Regions from separate parts of the Massilia jejuensis genome, predicted to be linked through region 1. Evidence: predicted binding sites of a transcription regulator. Region 1 holds the regulator's gene; the other holds the start of a gene.
What was found. Region 1 encodes sigma-54, which starts transcription at its own class of promoters, with help from an activator protein. Its sites were predicted from a motif close to TGGCANGNAANCTGCTTT; they were not measured.
Positions count from the first base shown of each region.

Region 2: ACFPOU_RS17995 (PEP-CTERM sorting domain-containing protein) is a predicted target of sigma-54. The motif match lies at 3,097-3,114, and genes of this name have one in related genera.

Region 1 covers NZ_JBHSMS010000081.1:15,104-20,151, reverse strand. Annotated here, with positions in the region: gene rapZ (RNase adapter RapZ) at 58-918, shown strand; gene ACFPOU_RS23050 (enoyl-CoA hydratase/isomerase family protein) at 952-2,037, opposite strand; gene hpf (ribosome hibernation-promoting factor, HPF/YfiA family) at 2,165-2,524, opposite strand; gene ACFPOU_RS23040 (RNA polymerase factor sigma-54) at 2,587-4,056, opposite strand; gene lptB (LPS export ABC transporter ATP-binding protein) at 4,083-4,844, opposite strand; gene lptA (lipopolysaccharide transport periplasmic protein LptA) at 4,844-5,048, opposite strand, start outside.
Region 2 covers NZ_JBHSMS010000058.1:73,782-78,829, reverse strand. Annotated here, with positions in the region: gene ACFPOU_RS18005 (hypothetical protein) at 1-819, shown strand, start outside; gene ACFPOU_RS18000 (oxygenase MpaB family protein) at 1,017-1,877, opposite strand; gene ACFPOU_RS17995 (PEP-CTERM sorting domain-containing protein) at 2,310-3,053, opposite strand; gene ACFPOU_RS17990 (spermine/spermidine synthase domain-containing protein) at 3,302-4,081, opposite strand; gene ACFPOU_RS17985 (glutathione S-transferase C-terminal domain-containing protein) at 4,140-4,418, opposite strand; gene ACFPOU_RS17980 (hypothetical protein) at 4,930-5,048, shown strand, end outside.

The DNA.
Region 1 (5,048 bases):
TCCATGCCGCCGGGGGTGGCCACGACAAAGCATTGCCTGTTGCGGTATCATCCCGCCATGCACATCGTTCTCATCACCGGTATCTCCGGCTCGGGCAAATCGGTCGCCCTGAATGTCCTGGAAGACGCGGGTTACTACTGCGTCGACAACCTGCCGCCGGCCCTGTTGCCGCAACTGGTCGATTCCGTGTCGGGGACGACGGCCAAGCTGGCCGTCGCGGTCGATGCCCGCAGCGCCGAATCGCTGGCCGAATTGCCCGTGACCGTGCGCACGCTCAAGGAAGAAGGCCACCAGCTCAAGGTGCTGTTCCTGACGTCCAGCACCCATTCGCTGGTCGCGCGTTTTTCGGAGACGCGGCGCAGCCACCCGCTCTCGCACACCCTGTTGCCTGGCGAGAATCCGGCCTCGCGCCGCACCCTGATCGAGTGCATCGCCGAAGAGCGCGAGCGCCTGGCCGCGATCGAGCAGCTCGGGCATGTGATCGACACCTCGGAAGCGTCGGCGAACAAGCTGCGCGCCTGGATCAAGGAACTGGCCGAAGTCCAGCACGCGCCGCTGACGCTGTTCTTCGAATCCTTCGCCTTCAAGGTCGGCGTACCGCTCGACGCCGACTTCGTCTTCGACGTGCGCGCCATCCCGAATCCGTATTACGACCTGTCCCTGCGCCCGCTGACGGGCAAGGACGCGCCCGTGATCGCCTTCCTCGATGCCCAGCCGAGCGCCACCGAGATGCTGCACGATATCTGCAAGTTCGTGGAAAAGTGGCTGCCCTCGTTCAAGACCGACAACCGCAGCTACCTGACGGTGGCCGTGGGCTGTACCGGCGGCCAGCACCGCTCGGTTTACATGGCCGAGCGTCTGGCGGCGTATTTCAACGAGACCGAGCGGGTGGTGCTGCGGCATCGCGAGCAGTCGTAAGCGCGCGGGCTGCCCCGAGCGCGCGACCGGCCGTCAATCGAGGTGCCGCAGCGGATGCGCGTGCGCCGGCCACGCCGGCGCGAAGAACGCTTCCACCATCTCCGGCTTCACTTCCTGCAAGGTCGCGGGATTCCACCGGGGCGCATTGTCCTTGTCGATCACCAGCGCGCGCACGCCTTCGAGCACTTCGCCATGCTCGAAGTTGCGGCGCACCAGCGAACGCTCCATGCGCAGGCAGTCGGCTACCTGCATCGAGGCGCCGCGCACCAGCATCTCGTGCGTCACGCACATCATCAGCGGTGAACGCTGGCGCATCGCGCCCAGGGCTTTCTGCGCGAAGGCGCTGTCCTCACCCTCCAGCGAAGCCATGATCGCCGCCACCGAACCGGCGCCGAAGTGCAGGTCGATCGCCGCGCGCTGCGCCCGCAGGACGCTGTCGCCGGCATCGGCGGCGAAGCGTGCGCCGAAGCGGCGGATCGCGTCGGCCAGCTGCGCGCCCGGCGTGGTCTCGACCAGCGCGTGCAATGCACCCAGCTGCGCGCCCGGGACGAATACGTCGGCCAGGTCCGCATACAGGGCGTCGGCCGCGCCGATCGTCAGGCCGGTCAGGCCCAGGTAGTTGCCCAGCCGGCCCGGCGCATGCGACAGGAAATGGCTGCCGCCGACGTCCGGGAACAGGCCGATGTTCACTTCCGGCATGGCCATTTTCGTGCGCTCGGTGACGATGCGCAGGCCGGTTCCGGGGCCGCCCTGGGCTATGCCCATGCCGCCGCCCATCACCACGCCGTCCATGAGCGCGATATACGGCTTCGGATAGAAATGAATCAGGTAGTTGAGCGCGTATTCCTCGGTAAAGAAATCCTCGAGCAGCGCGCTGCCGGCCATCGGGGTGGCATGGCCCGCCTCATGGAAGAAGCGGATGTCGCCGCCGGCGCACAGGGCTTTTTCGCTGCTGCTGGTCAGGACCACCGCCGCGACGCCGGCATCGTCGCGCCAGGCCAGCAGGATGTCGGTCAGGCGCCGCACCATCGGCAGCGACAGGGAGTTCAGGGCTTTCGGACGATCGAGGGTAATCACACCGGTGCCGTTGGCAACGCGGGTCAGGACATGGTCGGTCATGGTGGCTGGGCTGATCGGAAAAACATGCATTTTACCGAAGCGCGCGCCGCGCGGGCGCATGCGCGCACGCCCATTGAAAAGGGCGCCCCTCGGCGCCCTCGTTCAGACGGTGCTCGATGCTGGCCGACTACATCGCGGCGGCGGCAGCTTCTCCGCCTTCAGGCCGGCGCTTGAGCGCCTCGCGGCCATGATCCTGGAGGATCGTCTTGTATTTCATGACCTGGCGGTCCAGCCTGTCCATCAACAGGTCGATCGCGGCGTACAAATCTTGGGCCACGCTCTCCACGTGCACGGTCTTGCCGGACAATCGCAAGTTGATCTCGGCTTTCTGACGTTTGTCTTTTTCGGTGAGGTTGTCGATCGCGAGGATCACGTGGGAATCGATGACTTGATCGAAATGGCGGGTGATGCGTTCCAGCTTGTTCTGTACGTATTCTCGAATGGCGGGGGTGACGTCGAGGTGGTGGCCACTGATGGTGAGATTCATACACACTCCTTAGATAAATGCGCGGACGCCGCTGACGCGCTTGGGACGCGTGGGTGCCGCTGTTACAAGGATTTGCGGAGACTGACGGGAGGTATCTTGAGTGCTTCGCGGTATTTTGCAACCGTCCGGCGCGCAATGACCATGCCTTGTTCACCGAGCATTTCCGCGATCTTGCTATCGGATAAAGGGTTCTTTGGGTCTTCTGCTCCTGTCAGCTGCGCAATGAGCGCCCGTATCGCCGTCGACGATGCCTCGCCCCCCGCTTCGGTGGCGACATGGCTTCCGAAGAAATACTTCAGCTCAAACATGCCGTGCGGGGTCAGCATGAATTTTTGAGTTGTCACGCGAGAAATCGTGCTCTCGTGCAGACCCAGTGTATCAGCAATCTCGCGAAGCACAAGGGGACGCATCGCAACCGCGCCATGGCTGAAAAAGTTGCGCTGGCGCTCCACAATTGCCTGTGAAACACGCAGGATCGTGTCGAAGCGCTGGCGCATGTTCTTGATGAGCCACTTCGCTTCCTGCAGCTGCGCGCTCATCTGGCCTTCGCCTTTTCCCTGCTTGAGCAGGTTGGCGTAGACGTTGTTGACGCGCAGGCGCGGCATCACCTCGTTGTTCAGCGAGACGCTCCAGCCGCCCTTCGATTTGCGGACAATAACGTCCGGAACGACGAAGTCGGACACGCTCGACGCAAAGGCCGCGCCCGGATGGGGATTGCACTGGCGGATCACGGCCTGCGCCTCGCGCAGGTCTTCGTCGTCGCAGTCGAGCGCTTTCTTGAGCTTGGTGAATTCGCGCTGCGCGAACCAGGTCAGGTAGCCCTCGACGATCTTCAAGGCCATGCGCCGCGTCACCAGCGGCACGCCCGGCATGCCGCGGATCTGCAGCGCCAGGCATTCGGAAGCGCTGCGCGCGCCGACGCCCGACGGATCGAGGCTTTGCACCAGCGCCAGCGCGCAGCGCAGCTCGTCCATCTCGACTTCGAGCTCGCCGGGCAGGCGCGCGTGGATCTCGTCGAGCGGCTCCTCCAGGTAGCCGTTGTCGTCGATGGCGTCGATCACCAGCTCGGCCAGCGCGCGATCGCGCTCGGTCACGCCGGTCACGCGAATCTGCTCGGACAGGTGCTCGCGCAGCGTCACGCCTATGGCGCCCAGCTGCGGGCGGCCGTCGTCGTCGCCGTCGGTGCCGGAGGCGCGTCCGCCCTCGCCCCAGTCGCCATCGGGCTCGCTGCGTTCGACCTCGCCGCCTTCGAACTCGCCGGCCGCCTCGGGTGCCGGCGCCCCCTCTTCGCCGGCCGGCGCCGGGGCCTCGGCTTGCTGGGGCGGCGCGTCGTTGATGGCGCCGTCGGCCAGCAGGCGCACCGAGTGGTCGAGCGGATCGTCGAGCCGCTCGAGCAGGGGATTGTCGGACAGGATTTGCTCGATTTCCTGGTGCAGCTCGAGCGTCGACAGCTGCAGCAGGCGGATCGACTGTTGAAGCTGCGGCGTGAGTGCCAGGTGCTGTGAAGTCCGAAGTTGCAGGGATTGTTTCATGTCGACGCTTGTTGTACCGTTCTTTGCTACATCCGGAAATGTTCGCCCAGGTAGACGCGTCGTACCGACTCGTCGGCGATGATGTCGTCGGGACGGCCCGACGCCAGTACCGCACCCTGGTTGATGATATACGCGCGGTCGCAGATGCCGAGCGTCTCGCGCACGTTGTGGTCGGTGATCAGCACGCCGATGCCGCGCTCCTTCAGGAAGCGCACGATGCGCTGGATCTCGATCACGGCGATCGGGTCGACGCCGGCAAACGGCTCGTCCAGCAGCACGAAGCGCGGATTGGTCGCCAGCGCGCGCGCGATCTCGACGCGCCGGCGCTCGCCCCCGGAGAGCGACAGCGCGGGATTTTCGCGCAGCTTCTCGATCTGCAGCTCGCCCAGCAGCGAATCGAGCCGCGCGTCGATGGCGTCCCTGCCCAGGGCGCGGCCGTTCTCGTCGTGCTGCAGTTCCAGCACGGCGCGGATATTGTCTTCCACCGTCAGCTTGCGAAACACCGACGCTTCCTGCGGCAGGTAGGACAGGCCCATCACCGCGCGCCGGTGGATCGGCAGGCGCGAGATGTCGGCGCCGTTGATCTCGATGGTGCCGGCGTCCGACGGCACCAGGCCGACGATCATGTAGAACGACGTCGTCTTGCCGGCGCCGTTCGGACCGAGCAGGCCCACGACCTCGCCGCAACCGACTTCGAGCGAGACGTCGCGCACGACCAGTCGCTTGCCATAGCTTTTCTGCAGTCCCCGAACGACCAGGGTGCTGCGGCTGTCTCGACCATCCTTCATCATGGCTTTCCCGCCGGCGTCGTGGCCGGTCGTGCCTGCGCGCCGGGCGCGGGAGCGGCAGGAGCGGCCGCTCCCGGCGCGGTGCGGCGCGGCGCGATGATCAGGGTGCCGCGTCCGCCGCCGGCCCTGCTCTCGCCGCTGGCGTCGTTGCGCACGGTGGCCACTTCGCGCCGGCTGTCGTAGGAGATGTAGGCGCCCTCGAGT
Region 2 (5,048 bases), on a different contig from region 1:
GCCGCCTGGTTCGAGCGCGCCGCGGCGCCCGCGCGCGCGGCCTTGCTGGCGCAGGTGACGGGCGGCGCTTCCCTGTTGGTGCTGGCCGCGAACGCCAACGATGCCGGCATCTGGTCGCGCAGCCTGCAGTTGCCGCTCCAGGCCCAGGGGGCCGACGAGCTGACGGGCGGGCCGCTGCCGCTGCCGGTGGCGCCGTTGACGCCGTCCACGCGCCAGGCCGGTGCCTGGACCGGCAACGATGCCGGCGTCTGGGCGCGCCAATGGGGCAAGGGCCGCATCGGCTGGCTGGGCGCGGCCGACTGGCACCGCCTCGCGATCACCGAACCGCGCGCGCTGGCATTGTGGTGGCAGGGTGTGCTCGACGCGCTGCGTGTCGAGCGTTCCGAAGAAATCGCATGGCTGGCACCGCGCGAGATGCCGCTGCCCGGCCAACGCCTCGAGGTATGCGCGCTCGGCGTGCGCGGCAAGGTGCGCTTCCCGGACCTGGGCCAGACGCTCGCGTGGCAGCGCCGCACCGACCGCGTCGATGCCTCCTGCGTCGCCGTGTATCCGCGCGTACCGGGCTGGCTGAGGATGGACACGCAGGGAACGAAACCGGCCAGCGGCCAGGTCTACGTGCACGCGCCGCAAGACTGGCCGCTGTGGCAAGCCGCCGAGCGGCGCGACGCGACCGCGCGCTACGCGGCGCGCACGCCGGCGGCGCCTTCGAGCACGCAGCGCCCGTGGCCGCAATGGCCGTTTGCCGTCGCATTCGGGCTCGCCATGCTGGGATTGTGGTGGCGCGAACGACAAGACCAGAACAGCCGGGGTCAGGTCTGACATTCAGACACGAGCTCAACCTTGCTTCAGGCGCATGCGAGATTTTTTCACGAGAATCCGGAGCTACCTTGTCGCAAATGATAACGGCCGCCGTGCCGGCATGAATGTACGCACACGGGCATCTACTTTCGACTGCCGCATTCGTCGCATCCATGATGGGGCAGGTCGACAGGCTGCCCGCGGCTCCCGGACCTGCCTTATGTATCCGCCACGGGCTTTTCCAGCCGGCGCGCAGCCTGCCGTTGCGGCGTGTCGCCCAGTGGCAGCCGTGCCGCGGTTCGCGCGATTGCGCGCACCAGCGTCGCTTCGCCCAGGCGCAAGCCTTGTCCGCGCAACTGCGGCAGCGAACGCACCGGCTCCGGCACGATCTCGACGGCGGCCCGCACCAGCAGCCGCTGGAGCGGGCGCAGCGGCGCGGGCATGATCGGCGCTTCGGCCATGATGCGCAGGAAATCGGCAAGAATCTGCGATCCCTCCAGCCCCGGCGCGGTGGCGGCGAGCAGTGCTTTCCAGGCGGCCCATGAGCGCGGCAGGCCGGTTGCGCCATACAGTCCGGCGGAAAGCACACCCTCCGCGAACGCGGCATCCTTCTCGGCCCGCGACAGCGGCGACGCGTAGCAGTGGAAAGCTTCGCTAAACCCGAACACGGCGGTTGCCTGGACCCAGTCGAGCAAGCGCGGATCGTTGGCGTAATAGGCGACGCCGCCTGGCGTGGTGCCCCGCACGTGGCCGTGCACCCGCACCACGTGCGCGATCAGCTTTTCCGCCTGCGAGCGCGGGCCGTAGACGGTCATCATGGCCGCAGCGCCGGTGCGCCGCAGGCGGGTTCCTGGATCGCGCGCAAAACTGCTGTGTTCCCATACGCCCGTGCGGACCGAGGGTTCGGCCAGTTCGAGCAGCACCGCCGTCACCCCGCCGACGAACAGCGTAACCGGATTGGCGAACACCCGCCACGAGACGCCGTTTGCCGGCGCCAGCCCCGGCTCGCCCGGCGGCTGGCTGAAGTCGAAGGCCATGCCGGGGGGAGGGCGCATCAGTTCCTGCAGGATTTTCAGCATGACCGCACCGTATGGTTTTCCAGGTGCCAGTCTGCCACGGGGTGAAGCGCGGCGGCGTACGGCCGTTTAAAACGCGTAGCCGGCCCGCGGGGGGGTGCAGGCTGCAGGCTGGGGCCAGGTCTGACATTCGGACACAAGCTCAAGCATACTCGCGGCCTGCCGCAGTTTGGCGGGAGCGCTGGATGGGAAGGCGAAACTCAGGAACTAGGGCAGAGGCCGTGTACAAATGTTAGACGTGACCCCAGCCGCAGTGACCAAGCTCAAGCATACTCGCGGCCTGCCGCAGTTTGGCGGGAGCGCTGGATGGGAAGGCGAAACTCAGGAACTAGGGCAGAGGCCGTGTACAAATGTCAGACGTGACCCCAGCCGTACCATTCCTTGTTCGAATGGCCGGATGCGGGGTTGACGACGGGCATCCGGCACGCAGGGAATCTATGCCGGTTTACGCCGCCGCCCCGAGGCTGCCAAACCGGCCAATCCGAGCGCGGTCAGGGCAAGCGTGGCCGGTTCCGGCACTTCGGCCGGGCTGTCGGGACCAGTTGGGTTGTCGGGGTTGTCGGGGTTGTCCGGGTCGTCCGGAAGATCGGGTAGCGCAGGCGTACCAGGAACAAAACTTCCAAGGGTTATATTGTCAAAGCCGATATTGTTCGTGGCGCCACCGAAGTCCACCGACCGTGCAATGCCGTCGAAACGCATACCGATCGGGCTGAACCGGCAATACTCTCCGCTCGGGTCGCCGCTGCAATGATCGATATTGTCGTGCAGTTCGAGCGACGCGAGCAGATTGCCGGTCCCGTTCAAGCCATCGTAGACGTTGACAAAGCCATTCTCGCTACTGCTGTAGAAGAAGGAAAAGCCCGTATTGAAACCAGCCGCCACGTTCATGGTCGCCGCGCTGCCACGCAAAAAGGCGACAATGGTGCTGGCGCTAGGCTCATTGGCAAAGTTTCCCGTACCGCCAGCATTTAAGTCGATCGATCCCAGGCTGGCACTTGAAAAATTGATCCCGTAATTCCTTCCCCTGTTGCCTGCGGAATCGGTACCGCCATTGTAGAAATCATTGATCGAAGCCTGGTCGCCGACCCCTTCGAATGTCAACACGATCGGGACTGCTGCCGCGGAGCCGGCAAGCGAAGCAATAGCAATTGCAAAGGCGATTTTTTTGATTTGTAACACAATTCTCTCCCAAGAGTTGTATGCCAATGCTGGCGCTATCTTTGCAGCAATACGCGTGCCAGTTGTAAATACGGGGCATGTGCGGGAAGATTGTCATGCCGGAATTCAGGGGTGTAATATTTTTCGACAAAAAGTTATTTTAATATAAATATTCCAAGTAGCTATTTTCTATTGCAAAAAATCATAGAGCGTAGTCGCCTGGCACTGGCGCCATGCCCGACGCCCCCGGCGTGGGCCGCGTGCCGGTTTCACGCCTGCTGGTCGCGCATCCACTCCTTCAAACCTTCGACCCACTTTTTCGCCGGCAGATTCAGGCGCCGCCTGATCCCGGCGGCGCGTTCGTACAGCAGCGAAAAATCGATCTGCGGGGCGTTCTTGAAAGCGATTACGACGATGTTTGCATCGTGCACCTCGGGCAACCAGGCGATGGCGTCGAAGACGTCGGTCATCGCCGCCAGATTCTTGTCGTAGTTGCCGACTTCCCCGAATACGTTGGCGGTCATGATGCCGTCCGGCCGCAGGCAGTCGCGGCAACCCTGGTAGAACTCGACGCTGTCGAGGACCGGCCCGCGCGCCTGTTCGTCGTACAGGTCGACCTGCAGGACATCGACCGTGCCGTGGTTGCGCCGGTCCAGCACGAAATCGAGCGCGTTCGCTTCGCGCACATCCAGGCGGGCGTCGTTCGGCGGCAGGGCGAACAGGGCGCGGCAAATCGCGATCACGTTGGGATTGAGTTCGACGGCGGTCACGCGGGCGTCGGGAAAGCGGCGATAGCAGAACTTGGTGAGCGCGGCGCTGCCCAGGCCGAGCTGCACGATGTGGCGTGGCGAAGCGGCCTGGAACAGCAGCCAGGCCATCATCATCTGCACATATTCGAGTTCGATCGCGTCCGGGCACGACAGGCGCATCGCGCCTTGCTCCCACGAAGTGCCCAGGTGCAGCGAGCGCACGCCCTCGAATTCGGTGGTCGTGGCCGGCGGGTGGCCAGGCTGGCTGAAGCGGGGATCGAATGAAGAATGGTCGGGCATGGTGTAGGGCGCAGGTGAGCGGCGATCTTACCAGAGGGGCGCCGCGCTGATGGCACGCTCAGGGCACGCCGTCGGCGCACCATGCGCGGTAGCCCGGCCGTTCGGCGAGGCGCGCCAGGTAGGCCGCCACATGCGGATAGGCGGGGCGCGCCATCGGCGTCATCGACCAGCGGTTGAGCGACATTCCGATGACGATGTCGGCCAGTGTAAAGTGTCCGCCCGCGATATAGGCACCGGTGGCGGCGAGCCGCGCGTCGAGGATGCCGACGTGGCGGTTCCAAGTGGCGACGCCGGACGTGATCTGCGCCGGGTCGGCGTGCGCCGGACTGGCGCGCACCAGCGCCATGAAGTCGAGGTCGGTTTGCCGACGATCTTCAGCATCGGTTTCCTTTGGTGCGGGTGAGGGCCGGCAGGATCATCGTCACGGCCAGGCCGCCGCCGTCGCGGTTCGACAGCAGGATGCGCAGCAAGTCCTGCGCGCGCCGCACTTGCAAGGCCACGCCGACGGGGCGGAACCGGATCCGTGGGCCTTCTTCAGCAGGTTGGGCAGGGCTTGCTCGAACCGGGCCTGGTCCGGCAGCACCGGCTCGGGCGGCAACTCTCCCTCCAGGCGAAACGGGATGTGCGAGGCGAGGCGGGCGACCAAATCCTGCCAGCGGCAAGGTTCCAGGCGCGACGTCGGCCGCTTGGCGAAGCGCGCATCGCCGAGGATGAAAAATCTCCAGGTGGCGCATGCGCTTGCATAAACGATGCCATGACTGTTGAACCAGGAAGGCCGGCGACACCGCCCCCGCCTGGCGCTCCCTGCCGCCCGCCACGCCGCTCGACTATCGCTTCGCCGACACGACGTGGCCCAGCTGCAGCGCGTGAGCGCGGCCCCGGACAGCTTCGCCCTCGCCGACCAGACCTGGAACGATCTGTTGCCGCCACCCTGGCTGGCCAGTGTGTCGGGCGAGGTCAGCATCGC